DNA from 2 places in the Streptomyces cinereoruber genome. Region 1 is predicted to be linked to the other one. Evidence: riboswitches for the same ligand, from Rfam matches in the RefSeq annotation. Region 1 holds a riboswitch; the other holds the start of a gene.

Region 1 (6,871 bases):
CGAGCCGATCTGGTTGACCTTGACGAGCAGGGCGTTCGCGGACTTCTCCTCGATGCCCCGGGCCAGGCGCTCCGGGTTGGTGACGAACAGGTCGTCGCCGACGAGCTGGACCTTCTCGCCGAGCTTCTCGGTGATGACGTTCCAGCCGGCCCAGTCGTCCTCGAACAGCGGGTCCTCGATGGAGACCAGCGGGTACGCGGCGACGAGCTCCTCGTAGTACTCGGTCATCTCGGCGGCCGAGCGGGCCTTGCCCTCGAACTCGTACTTGCCGTCCTTGTAGAACTCGGAGGCGGCGACGTCGAGCGCGAGCGCGATGTCCTTGCCGGGCACGTAGCCGGCCTGCTTGATCGCCTCGAGGATGAGGTCGAGCGCCTCGCGGTTGGAGCCGAGGTTCGGGGCGAAGCCGCCCTCGTCGCCGAGGCCGGTGGAGAGGCCCTTGGACTTCAGGACGGACTTGAGGGTGTGGTAGACCTCGGTGCCCCAGCGGAGGGCCTCGGAGAAGGACTCCGCGCCGATCGGGGCGATCATGAACTCCTGGATGTCCACGTTGGAGTCGGCGTGCGACCCGCCGTTCAGGATGTTCATCATCGGAACGGGCAGCAGGTGCGCGTTCGGGCCGCCCAGGTAGCGGAAGAGCGGGAGGTCGCTGGCCTCGGAGGCGGCGTGCGCGACGGCGAGGGAGACGCCGAGGATGGCGTTGGCGCCGAGCGAGGACTTGTCCGGGGTGGCGTCCAGGTCGAACATGGCCTGGTCGATCAGGCGCTGCTCGGTGGCGTCGTAGCCGACGAGCTCCGGGCCGATCTGCTCGATGACGGCGAGGACGGCCTTCTCGACACCCTTGCCCTGGTAGCGGTTGGGGTCACCGTCGCGGAGCTCGAGGGCCTCGAACGCACCGGTGGAGGCGCCGGACGGAACGGCAGCACGGCCGGTGCTGCCGTCGTCGAGGCCGACCTCGACCTCGACCGTGGGGTTGCCTCGGGAGTCCAGGATTTCCCGGGCTACGACGACGTCGATGGACGGCACGAGCATCTCCTTCTGGGATGTGACGCTGGATGTGACGCAAGGTCGATGCGGGGTCGCTTGGCCTTGCGACAAGAGCCTAACCGCCCCGGAGGCTCCGACCGGCCGGGCGCCCGCCCCCTGGGACGAAAAAGGACCCGAGGGCACGTATAAGGGGGCGAAGGGGCCCGGATCTACTGATCGGTAACCGTCAGGTGGGCCGCCGGAGGGGTGCCGCGGGGCCCCTCCAAAGGGGGAACCCCGGTCCGGCGCGCACGGGGGAAGGGCGCGCCGGACCGGGGTGGTCACCGCGGGAGGGTCATCGGGGGCGCGTGAGCCGCCGGACTCACGCGACCCGCCGGGCTCACTTCAGGTGGAGCTGCTGGCCCGGGTAGATCAGGTCGGCGTTCTCGACGACGTCCTCGTTGAGCTCGAAGAGCTCGGCCCAGCCGCCCTTGACGCCCTGCGCCTCGGCGATCTTGCTGAGGGTGTCGCCGGCGACGACCTTGTACTCGCCGTCGCCCTTCGCGACCGTCTTGCCGGTCGGGGTGGTGACGGTCTTCTTGGCGGCCTTCGGAGCGGCCTGGCGGTCCTTCTTCGGGGCCTGGCGCTGCTCGCTGCGGGTGGTCGGCTGCTCGGTCGTGCGCTGCTTCTTCTGCTTCGGCTGCTCCTGCTGGGCGCTCTCGGCGGAGCCGCCGTCGTAGGAGGCGCCGGAGAGGCCCACGCCGCAGCTCGGCCAGGCGCCCTTGCCCTGGCCCGCGAGGACCTTCTCGGCGACGGCGATCTGCTGGGACTTCGAGGCCTGGTTGGCGGTGGGGGCGTAGGCGGTACCGCCGTACGCGGCCCAGGTGGAGGCCGAGAACTGGAGGCCGCCGTAGTAGCCGTTGCCGGTGTTGATGGACCAGTTGCCGCCGGACTCGCACTGGGCGACGCGGTCCCACTCGGAGGCGGTGGCGGCCGAGGCGGTGCCCGCGGTCATCAGCGGGGCGGCGACGGCGACACCGGTGACGCCGACGAGCGCGGCGAGCTGGGTGGCCTTGGAGGGACGGCGGTGTTTGCCCTTGACGGAAAACAGCATGGGGATTCTCCTCACCGACGCCTGCGAGGTGAGCTGTCGGGTTCGGGCCGAAGAGTTGCCCGGCCGCGTGTCCTAGCACGCGGCTTCACCCCAAGCCGGTCGTCGGCCGTCTCTCGACGGCCGGGCCCGGCGCTTACCTTGGGTCCCCCGCTCCTGCCTTCGGCGCTTGCGCGACGACTGTTCCCATCGGCCGACGGCAGGATTCGGCGTTTCGGTCGACGGGGCCCGCGGTGGCGAGCGGTGACGACCGTAGACACAGAACCCTCCGAAGTTCAAAGAGGCTCATACGACGAATTTCGCCTCTTCTTGCCCTTCGGAGGGGACTGTTTGCGCAGGTGGGAGATGACGGAAGCGGAGTTTGCGGGCGCGACACGCCAGTTGGGACAAAGAGACCCATGTCTCACTCGTCCGGAAGCGGACATAAGCCCATGAACTACCCGGCTTCCGAGACCGAACCCGGCGTCAGGTCGAGGTTCTGACCAGGGAGGATGAGGTCCGGATCGATGCCCACGGTCCGCTTGTTGGCGTCGTAGAGGGCGGCCCAGCCCCCGGGGAGTTCGTTCGCCTGGGCGATGCCCGAAAGGCTGTCACCCGGACGCACGACGTATTCACCCGAAGAGCCCTGACTGTCCGTTGCGTCCGGATTCTTCGCTTCGCCAGCACCCGGGGCCGATTCGACACCTTCAGGCGAGTTGCCCTTGTCCGAGGCATGTCGCCCGGGTTCAGCAGAGGTGTCCGAGTTGTCGGTTTCCTCCGGAGCCGCCTCGCCCCGGTGCTTGCCCGTGCCGGGCGCGACCGACGCTCCCTCATCTCCCGGAACACCGGGCGTAACAGACGTACCGGGCGTAACGGACTCATCGGGGGCGACGGGGGCCGTCGGGTCGGCCGGAAGCGTCGGGTCCGCCGGGTCCGTCGGGTTCGCCGACCCGGACGGCGCGGACGGCGTGGCGGGGGTGGTCGGCGTGGCGGAGGTGGCCGGCGCGGTCGGGTCGGCGGGGGCCGACGGCGCGGCCGGCGCCGTGGAGGGGGCGGACGGCGTGGCGGAGGACTCCGGGGCCCCGGTGGACGGCGTGGTCGCGGAGGCGCCCGGCGCGCCGGAGTTCCAGGCCGACTCGGGTACGGGCGCCACGGAGGGCGTCGGTGCGGCGGCCGGGCCCGGGTCCACCCCGGTGGGCTTCCCGTCGTTCGTCAGACCGGCGATCGGCGCGCAGGTGCCCCAGGCGTCGCTGCCCCCGGCGAGGGCCTTCTCGGCCACCGCGATCTGCTGGGCGCGGCTGGCCAGGTCGGCGCTGGGCGCGTACGCCAGGCCGCCGTGGCGCTCCCAGTCGCCCTGGGTGAACTGGAGGCCGCCGTACATCCCGTTCCCGAAGTTGGCGGTCCACTGGCCGCCGGACTCGCACTCGGCGACGCGGTCCCAGGTGGCGGCGTCGGCGGCGGACGCGGATCCGGTGGCGAGCAGGGGCAGCGCCATGGCGGATCCGGTCACGCCCGCGGCGACGACGATGGCGGGGGCCTGACGGGGGCGACGGTGTCGTCCGTTCCCGGAACGCATAGGTACGCCTTTCGCGTGACGGCTGAGACTGCGGCGAAACGTAGCGGCATTCGAACGCTCGTCACAAGTCGATGGCCACCCGATCACATGAAGATCACATTTCTGACGGGCCGTCACCGTACGAGAGGGGTACGGACGGGGAGAACTCCACCGGAAGCGTGCGCAAACCGCGCATGATGAGCCCGCCGCGCCACCGCAGTTCGGCCGGATCGGCGGCGAGCCGCAGGTCCGGCAGACGGGTCAGCAGGGTGGCGAGCGCGGTCTGCCCTTCGAGGCGGGCGAGGGGCGCGCCGAGGCAGTAGTGGATGCCGTGGCCGTACCCGAGGTGCTGGTTGTCGCGCCGGGCGAGGTCGAGCACGTCGGGCCCGTCGAACCGCTCCGGGTCCCGGTCGGCGGCGGCCAGCACCACGAGCACCGGGTCGCCCGCCGGGATCTCCTGTCCGCCGATGGTCAGCGCCCGCGTCGCGTACCGCCAGGTCGCCATCTCCACGGGCCCGTCGTACCGCAGCAGCTCCTCGATCCCGGTCTCCAGGAGCCCGGTCTCGCCGGCGGCGAGGGAGTCCTGGAGGAGTCCCCTCTGTCCGGGATCGCGGAGGAGCGCGTACAGCCCGTTCCCGATCAGGTTGACGGTGGTCTCGAACCCCGCGAAGAGAAGGATGAAGGCCATGGCGGCGGCCTCGTTCTCGGTGAGGTGCTCGCCGTGGTCGGAGGCCTTGATGAGCCCCGAGATCAGGTCGTCGCCCGGCTCTTCGCGCTTGCGGTGGATCAGCTCCGCGAGGTAGCCGCGCATCTTCTTCACCGACCGGGCGACGCCGCCGCGCGGGCCTCCGCCGTGGCGGATCATCATCCCGGCCCAGTCCCGGAAGTCGTCCTGGTCCTCCTCGGGCACGCCGAGCAGGTCGCAGATGGCGTAGATGGGGAGCGGGAAGGCGAACTCGTGGATGAGGTCCGCGCTCCCCTTCTCCACGAACGCGTCGATGAGCCGGTCGGTCAACTCCTGGACGCGCGGGGCGAACTCGGCGACCCGGCGCGGGGTGAAGGCCTTCGAGACGAGCCGCCGCAGCCGGGTGTGGTCGGGCGGGTCGATGTTGAGCAGATGGGTCATCAGCTCGGCCTTGCGCTCGCCCGGAATGCCCGTCTTGCCCTTGGCGTGCGGGGACTCGTCGTGGTGCGCCGGGTTCTTGGACAGCCGCTGGTCCGCGAGGGCCTGCCGGGCGTCCGCGTACCGCGTCACGAGCCAGGCCTCGACCCCGCTGGGCAGCGTCGTCCGGTGCACGGGCGCGTGCTCCCGCAGCCAGGCGTAGGCGGGGTACGGATCGGTGGCGAACTCCCAGGTGAAGAGCTCGGGCGCGGGGTCCTGGGCGGGGGCGTGGGAGGGGCCCGGTGCGGGAGCGCGGGAGAAGTCCTGGGCGGGGTCGGGCTCGGGAGTCGGGGCGGTGCTGTCACTCACCCCCCGACGGTACAGCGCGCCCCGGGGCGCCCCGGCGGGTGTACGGGCGCCGGCCGCCGTCCCGTACGACCTGCCCCTGTCTCGTACAAGAGGAGGACGTATAAGGGGACGCCCCGCGCGAAGGCGGCATACAAGAGGACGGCCCGCGCGGAACCTCAGCCCTCGCGCCGGCGGCGCACCGCCCGCCGCACCAGCAGGCCCACGAGCAGGACCGCGCCCGCGCCGGAGACCGCCCGGTCCCAGCCGGGGGTACCGGTGCTCGCCGCGTCCCAGGCGAAGACCACCAGAAGCAGGACGAGACCGCCCGCGGGGGCCGCCTTCACAGCCCCTCCGCCGTCCGGATCGCGTCCCGGTACGTCCGGGCCGCCGCCCGCAGCGCCGTCTCCGGGTCGACGCCCGCCGCCTCCGCGCGGGCGGCGAGGGCGAGGAGTTCGTAGCCGATGCCGCCGTCCCCCGGAAGGCCCCCGTCCGCCGGGAGGTCCACGTCGAGACCGGCCGCGCGCACCCGGCCCGCCAGCTTCGCGGCGAGCGCGAGGCCGGGCTGCCCGAGCGGCACGCCGTCGGTGACGGACTCCCGCCGCTTCTCGACGGCCTTGGTCCGCTGCCAGTGCGCGTGGACGTCCTCGGGGGTCTCGGCGGTCGCGTCCCCGAAGACGTGCGGGTGGCGGTGGATCAGCTTCTCGACCAGGGTCCCGGCCACGTCGTCCACGGAGAACGGCTCCTCGGGGTCCTCCTCGGCGATCCGGGCGTGGAAGACGACCTGGAGCAGGACGTCGCCCAGCTCCTCCCGGAGCGCGGTCCGGTCCTCGTCCTCGATGGCCTCGACCAGCTCGTACGCCTCCTCGATGGCGTACTTCACGAGCCCCTCGTGGGTCTGCGCGGAGGTCCAGGGGCACTCGCGCCGGACCCGGTCCATGACCTGGACGAGGTCGAGGAGCCGGGCGCCGGGCAGGTCGTACGAGCCGGGGAGCAGTTCGAGCTCCGGCATCGCGATCCGGCCGGAGCCGGCGAGCCGGGCGAGGCCGTCGGTGAGGCGCCGGTCGCCCTCGCCGGAGGCGAGCAGCAGGACCGTGCGGCCTCCGGCGCAGGCCTCGACCAGCTCCTCGGCGGTGGGCAGGGCGTGCTCGACGGAGACGCCCGCCTCCCGCAGGTACGGCAGCTGGGGGTGGTGCTCGTCGGGGCAGAGTACCCGGTCCGCGGCGCGCAGCGCCTGCCAGGCGGGCCAGGACAGGAGTCCGGGGGCCACGCGGTGGCTGGCGGTGAGCAGGACGACGCGGCCGGGGCTTTCGGAAGTCACGCCCCGAACCTACCCGGACCTGCCCGTAGGCAGGCACCGGCCCCGGAAGCCGGCCTCAGGCCCCCGCACCCGCCGCGTTCGGGTCCTGGCTGATCCGGCGCAGCCACGGCGGGGTGGCGGTGGCCAGCTGGATCTGGGCGTCGTCCCAGGCGCCGTAGCGCGGGTTCACGTCGATGCCGAGGTCCTTGGAGGCGGCGGTGAAGACGTCCGTCAGCTTCTTCTGGCCCTCGGGGCTGTCGTCGGCGCCCACCTCGGCCGCGATCTTGTTGAGGAGAACGTTTCGGCGGACGACGCCGTCGATCTGGTCGGGGGCGACGCCCTGCTCCTGGAGGAGGGCCGCGGCGAGCCGGTCCTCGCCGCCGCTCTGGCGGACGAAGGCGGTGCGGGTCCGCTGGAGCTCGGCGCGGCTGGCGGTGACGCCGTGGTCGCGGGCGACCTCCTCGACGACCTGGTCGAAGATCATGCTGTTGAGCTTGCGGCGGTCGAGGTCGCCGG
Region 2 (6,871 bases), 2.6 Mb from region 1:
TCCTCCTCGCCCGTCCGCAGCTCGGTCGCGCCGACGATCCGGTCACCGTCCTTGAGGGTGATGACCTCCAGCTCGTCCTTGTTCGCCGGGTAGTCCGGCACGACCCGCTTCACCACGCCCTGGAGCGTGCCGAGGGCGAGCCCCTGCGAGGCCTCTTCGAGGGTCGTCAGGCAGACCACCGTCTCGTCCGCCTCCAGGGAGACGAACTCCGACAGCGGCGCGCCACCCGCCAGGTTCGGGGCGGCCGCGGTGTCCGGCAGCTGCGGCAGGTCGATCACCGCGATCCGCAGCAGCCGGCCGGCCGAGGTCACCGCGCCGATGTCACCGCGCTGGGTGGCGGCCACCACCGACACGATCACGTCGTGCTTGACCCGCTTCGCGTCCGGGTCGGTGGGCGGCAGCTCCTCCGTCGCCGTACGGGCCAGCAGGCCGGTCGAGGAGAGCAGCACCCGGCACGGGTCGTCCGCGACCTGGAGGGACGTGGCCGCGACGGGCGTGCCGGCCGATTCGAGCAGGACGGTCCGGCGGTCGGTGCCGAACTTCTTGGCGACCGCGGCCAGCTCCGCCGAGACCAGCTTGCGCAGCTCCGCGTCGGACTCCAGGATCCCGGTCAGCTCGTCGATCTCGCCGTTGAGGCGGTCCCGCTCGCCCTCCAGCTCGATCCGGTCGAACTTGGTGAGGCGGCGCAGCGGGGTGTCCAGGATGTACTGCGTCTGGATCTCGCTCAGGGAGAAGCGCTCCATCAGGCGCTCCTTGGCCTGCGCCGAGTTCTCGCTCTCCCGGATGAGGCGGATGACCTCGTCGATGTCGAGCAGGGCCACCAGCAGGCCCTCGACCAGGTGGAGCCGGTCGCGCTTCTTGGTGCGGCGGAACTCGGAGCGGCGGCGGACCACCTCGAAGCGGTGGTCCAGGTAGACCTCCAGGAGCTCCTTGAGGCCGAGGGTGAGCGGCTGCCCGTCGACGAGCGCCACGTTGTTGATGCCGAAGGACTCCTCCATCGGCGTCAGCTTGTAGAGCTGCTCCAGGACCGCCTCGGGCACGAAGCCGTTCTTGATCTCGATGACCAGGCGCAGGCCGTGGCTGCGGTCGGTGAGGTCCTTGACGTCCGCGATGCCCTGGAGCTTCTTGGAGCCGACCAGGTCCTTGATCTTGGAGATGACCTTCTCCGGGCCGACCGTGAACGGCAGCTCGGTCACGACGATGCCCTTGCGGCGGGCCGTGACGGTCTCCACGGTCGTGGTGGCGCGGATCTTGAAGGAGCCGCGCCCCGACGCGTACGCGTCCTTGATGCCGGAGAGGCCGACGATCCGGCCGCCGGTCGGCAGGTCCGGTCCCGGCACGAAGCGCATCAGCGTCTCGAGGTCGGCGTTCGGGTGCCGGATCAGGTGGCGGGCGGCCGCGACGACCTCGCCGAGGTTGTGCGGGGGCATGTTGGTCGCCATGCCGACCGCGATGCCGGACGCGCCGTTGACCAGCAGGTTCGGGTAGGCGGCGGGCAGCGCCGCCGGCTCCTGCTCCTGGCCGTCGTAGTTCGGCGCGAAGTCGACCGTGTCCTCTTCGATGGACTCGGTCATGAGCAGCGCGGCCGGGGCCATCCGCGACTCGGTGTACCGCATGGCGGCCGGCGGGTCGTCGTTGCCGAGGGAGCCGAAGTTGCCGTGGCCGTCGACGAGCGGGAGGCGCATGGAGAAGGGCTGCGCCATGCGGACCATCGCGTCGTAGATCGACGCGTCGCCGTGCGGGTGCAGCTTGCCCATCACCTCGCCGACGACCCGGGCGCACTTCACGAAGCCGCGGTCGGGGCGCAGCCCCATCTCGTTCATCTGGTAGACGATGCGGCGCTGGACGGGCTTCATCCCGTCGCGGGCGTCCGGGAGCGCGCGCGAGTAGATCACCGAGTACGCGTACTCGAGGAAGGAGCCCTGCATCTCGTCGACGACGTCGATGTCGAGGATCCTCTCCTCGTACGCGTCGTCCGGCGGCGGTGTCTTCGTGCTGCGGCGGGCCATCGCGGCTGCGGCTCCTTCACCAACAAGGTTGATCTGACGCGGACCATTGTGGACCGTGCCACCGACAACGCCGACCGCGACCCGGAAGAGGGACATCTCGCGGGGACGGGAACTTCGCCAGGTGTCGGCGCGCTTGCATACAGTGGCAGGACTTTTTCACATCGCGATCGAAGGGACGTACATGCCCATGGGTCACACGGCCACGGCCGAGGCCGGCTCCGGCGGCCTGACAGCGACCGAGCACCGGTTGGCGAACGGCCTGCGCGTGGTGCTCTCGGAGGACCACCTGACCCCGGTCGCCGCGGTCTGCCTCTGGTACGACGTCGGCTCGCGCCACGAGGTCCGGGGCCGCACGGGGCTCGCCCACCTCTTCGAGCACCTGATGTTCCAGGGCTCGAAGCAGGTCCACGGCAACGGGCACTTCGAGCTGGTGCAGGGCGCGGGCGGCTCGCTCAACGGCACGACGAGCTTCGAGCGCACCAACTACTTCGAGACCATGCCCACGCACCAGCTGGAGCTCGCGCTCTGGCTGGAGGCCGACCGCATGGGCTCGCTGCTCGCCGCCCTGGACGACGAGTCCATGGAGAACCAGCGGGACGTCGTCAAGAACGAGCGCCGCCAGCGCTACGACAACGTGCCGTACGGCACGGCCTTCGAGAAGCTGACCGCCCTCGCCTACCCGGAGGGGCACCCCTACCACCACACGCCGATCGGCTCCATGGCCGACCTGGACGCGGCCACCCTGGAGGACGCGCGGGAGTTCTTCCGCACGTACTACGCCCCGAACAACGCGGTGCTCTCCGTCGTCGGCGACATCGACCCGGAGCAGACCCTCGCCTGGATCGAGAAGTACTTCGGCTCCATCCCCGGCCACGACGGCAAGCCGGCCCCGCGCGACGGCTCGCTGCCCGACGTCATCGGCGAGCAGCTGCGCGAGGTCGTCGAGGAGGAGGTCCCTGCGCGCGCCCTGATGGCCGCCTACCGGCTGCCGCACGACGGCACGCGCGAGTGCGACGCCGCCGACCTGGCCCTGACGGTCCTGGGCGGCGGGGAGTCCTCCCGGCTGCACAACCGCCTGGTCCGCCGGGACCGCACGGCCGTCGCCGCCGGCTTCGGCCTGCTGCGGCTCGCCGGGGCGCCCTCGCTCGGCTGGCTGGACGTCAAGACGTCCGGCGGCGTCGAGGTCCCCGAGATCGAGGCCGCCGTGGACGAGGAGCTCGCCCGGTTCGCCGCCGAGGGCCCCACCCCGGAGGAGATGGAGCGCGCGCAGGCCCAGCTGGAGCGCGAGTGGCTGGACCGGCTCGGCACCGTCGCGGGCCGCGCCGACGAACTGTGCCGGTTCGCCGTGCTGTTCGGCGACCCGCAGCTCGCCCTCACCGCCGTCGACCGCGTCCTCGACATCACGGCCGAGGAGGTGCGGGAGGCCGCCGCGGCCCGGCTGCGCCCGGACAACCGCGCGGTCCTGGTCTACGAGCCGGTGGCCACCGAACAGAGCGAGAGCGACAGCGACGAGGAAGAGGGAGCGGACCAGTGACCGACGCTGCCGCGTCTTTGACGAGCATGGACTTCCACCCGCAGCCGACGCCGGGCACCGCCCGCCCCTGGGCCTTCCCGGCCCCGGACCGCGGCACCCTGGAGAACGGTCTGACCGTCCTCACCAGCCACCGCCCCGGCCAGCAGGTCGTCGCCGTGGAGCTCTTCCTGCCGGCCCCGCTGGACGCCGAGCCCGCCGGCCTCGACGGCGTGGCCACCATCATGGCCCGCGCGCTCTCCGAGGGCACCGACAAGCACAGCGCCGAGGAGTTCGCGGCCGAGCTGGAGCGCTGCGGCGCCACCCTCGACGCGCACGCCGACCACCCGGGCGTACGGGTCTCCCTGGAGGTCCCGGTCTCCCGGCTGCCCAAGGCGCTCGGGCTGCTCTCCGAGGCCCTGATCGCCCCGGCGTTCCTGGACACCGAGGTCGAGCGCCTGGTGCGCAACCGCCTCGACGAGATCCCGCACGAGACGGCCAGCCCGGCCCGGCGCGCCGCCAAGCAGCTCTCCAAGGAGCTGTTCCCGGCCGCCTCCCGGATGTCCCGGCCGCGCCAGGGCACCGAGGAGACCGTCGAGGCGATCGACGCCGCCGCGGTCCGCGCCTTCTACGAGGCGCACGTGCGGCCCGCCACGGCCACCGCCGTGGTCGTCGGCGACCTGACCGGCGTCGACCTGGAGAAGGTCCTCGCGGAGACGCTGGGCGCCTGGACCGGCGAGCCCGGCGAGCCGCTGCCGATGCCGCCGATCACCGCCGACGACACCGGCCGGGTCGTCATCGTGGACCGTCCCGGCGCCGTCCAGACCCAGCTGCTCATTGGCCGGATCGGCCCCGACCGGCACGCCCGCGTCTGGCCGGCCCAGGTCCTCGGCACGTACTGCCTCGGCGGCACCCTGACCTCGCGTCTGGACCGGGTCCTGCGCGAGGAGAAGGGCTACACGTACGGCGTGCGGGCCTTCGGGCAGGTGCTCCGCTCGGACGCCGAGGGGAACGGCGCGGCGATGCTCGCCATCAGCGGCTCCGTCGACACCCCCAACACGGGCCCGGCCCTGGACGACCTGTGGAAGGTGCTGCGCACCCTGGCCGCCGAGGGGCTCACGGACGCCGAGCGGGAGACCGCCGTGCAGAACCTGGTGGGGGTTGCCCCGCTCAAGTACGAGACGGCCGCCTCCGTCGCCGGGACGCTCGCCGACCAGGTGGAGCAGCACCTCCCGGACGACTTCCAGGCCCAGTTGTACGCGCGCCTGGCCGAGACCGGCACCGTCGAGGCGACCGCGGCCGTGGTCAGCGCCTTCCCGGTGGACCGGCTCGTCACGGTCCTGGTGGGCGACGCGGCACAGATCGCGGAGCCGGTGCGGGCGCTCGGCATCGGTGAGGTGACCGTCGTCACCGGCTGATCGGACCCTGTCCGGCCGGCGGCCCACCGCTGCCGACCGGACGGGCGGACCAGCGAGCGGACGGAGGGCCCCGGCGTGACGGAACGTCAGGGCCCTCCGCCCGTCCGTGCGAGTCCCGTACAGGGGTCGCACGGAAACTCCCCGGTGAATTGTCCGGATTTGAGGCAAGCGTGATCATCTGCCCTGTGGCATGCCTTACAAAAGACCATGTTCGGTTGGTGATCGACTGGCGGTCCGCATAGCGTCGGTGCGGCTGTTCGCCAGTTGCACCCGCCGCGCCCGCGGCACCGGACAGTCATCGCCGAGTCCCCGTCAGGCGCGAGCCTGGGGAGCCGGGGACCCACAGTCCCTGGGGTGAATCGGACGCCTTCGCCCGGTGCGGAGGGGCCCGTAGGAGACCTTCCTGCTCCGAACCCGTCAGCTAACCCGGTAGGCGAGAAGGAAGGAAAGGAACAACGTCTTCATGGCGTTCACCCGTGCCACCGGGAAGCATCGTGGTTCGAGCCGGATGGGGCGCCGCAGCGCGGGCATCGCCGGCGCGGCGACGCTCGCCACCACCGGCGTCATCGGAACCCTCGCCTCTCCGGCGCTCGCCGCCGACACGGACAACCGCTCCCCCGAGGACACCGGCCTCACCAAGGTGATCGCCGAGGACTCCCTCGTCGACCGGCTCAACGCCCAGGCCGACGCCCAGGACCGCGAGGCCTTCGAGGCCGCCGCCGAGCAGAAGGCCCTGGCCGAGGCGAAGCGCAAGGCCGAGGCCCGCGCCAAGGAGATCCGCGAGGAGCGGGCCCGCGCCGCCCGCGAGGCCGAGCGCCGCCGCCTGAACTCCTTCCAGCTCCCCATCGCCGGCTCGTACGTCTCCACCGGCTACCAGACCGGCGGCTCGCTCTGGTCCTCCGGCAGCCACTCCGGCGTCGACTTCCACGCCGCCTACGGCAGCCGGGTCGTCTCCGTCGGCTCCGGCACCGTCGTCGAGGCCGGCTGGGGCGGCGCGTACGGCAACAACATCGTCATCCGGATGCACGACGGCACGTACACCCAGTACGGTCACCTCTCCTCCATCGGGGTGTACGTCGGCCAGACCGTCGAGCCGGGCCAGCAGATCGGCATCTCGGGCTCGACCGGCAACTCGACCGGGCCGCACCTCCACTTCGAGGCCCGCACGGGCGCCGACTACGGCTCCGACATCAACCCGATCTCCTACCTCCGCGCCCGCGGCGTCGCCGTCTGACCCGGCCTCCCGCGCGCCCCTGACCACCGGGGGCCCTCCGCGTCGCAAAAGCCCCGGCTCGTACTGAGCCGGGGCTTTTCGTCGGCCACAACGCGGTCATGGATTCCATGGGGGCATCGGAAATTCCGGCGGGCTGCAATAGAGTCGCGGATCAGGCGCAGAACAGGCGCCGCTCGAATTGTCTCGCGCGGACCAAGGCGGAGGTCGGACATGCGCATTCCCGCGCATTCGGTATGCACGGCGATCCGGGACGACATCGTCTCCGGCGTCTTCGAGCGGGGCAGCCGGCTGACCGAGGAGCAGCTCGCCCGCCGGTACGGGGTCTCCCGCGTCCCGGTCCGCGAGGCGCTGCGCACCCTGGAGTCCGAGGGCTTCGTCCTCACCCGGCGCCACGCGGGCGCGCACGTCGCCGAGCCCACCGAGCAGGAGGCGGCCGACCTGCTCGACATGCGGGCGCTGCTCGAACCGCTGGGGGCCGCCCGGGCCGCGCAGCGGCGCACCGACGCCCACCTCAAGGTGCTGCGCGGCCTGGTCAGGCTCGGGCAGGAGCGGGCCAGGCGCGGTCAGGGCGAGGACCTGCGCTCGCTCGGCGGCTGGTTCCACGAGACGCTCGCGCAGGCCTCCGGCAGCCCGCCGCTGACGGCGCTGCTCACACAGCTCCGGCACAAGATCGCCTGGATGTACGCGGTCGAGCAGCCCG

Evidence for each region. Region 1 has a riboswitch for cyclic di-AMP ahead of CP977_RS13855 (LysM peptidoglycan-binding domain-containing protein). Riboswitches for the same ligand answer to the same signal wherever they lie in the genome.
Region 2: linked by a shared signal. The riboswitch ahead of CP977_RS25930 (M23 family metallopeptidase) and the one ahead of CP977_RS13855 (LysM peptidoglycan-binding domain-containing protein) in region 1 are both predicted to bind cyclic di-AMP.

The regions. Positions count from the first base shown of each region.
Region 1 is NZ_CP023693.1:3,134,450-3,141,320, forward strand. It holds gene eno (phosphopyruvate hydratase) at 1-1,029, opposite strand, end outside; gene CP977_RS13855 (LysM peptidoglycan-binding domain-containing protein) at 1,364-2,077, opposite strand; cyclic di-AMP (ydaO/yuaA leader) riboswitch at 2,081-2,252, opposite strand; gene CP977_RS13860 (transglycosylase family protein) at 2,511-3,563, opposite strand; gene CP977_RS13865 (cytochrome P450 family protein) at 3,724-5,079, opposite strand; gene CP977_RS34055 (hypothetical protein) at 5,235-5,402, opposite strand; gene CP977_RS13870 (nucleoside triphosphate pyrophosphohydrolase) at 5,399-6,376, opposite strand; gene CP977_RS13875 (SurA N-terminal domain-containing protein) at 6,432-6,871, opposite strand, start outside.
Region 2 is NZ_CP023693.1:5,733,003-5,739,873, forward strand. It holds gene CP977_RS25915 (DNA gyrase/topoisomerase IV subunit A) at 1-2,009, opposite strand, end outside; gene CP977_RS25920 (M16 family metallopeptidase) at 2,191-3,543, shown strand; gene CP977_RS25925 (M16 family metallopeptidase) at 3,570-4,937, shown strand; cyclic di-AMP (ydaO/yuaA leader) riboswitch at 5,227-5,387, shown strand; gene CP977_RS25930 (M23 family metallopeptidase) at 5,401-6,171, shown strand; gene CP977_RS25935 (GntR family transcriptional regulator) at 6,382-6,871, shown strand, end outside.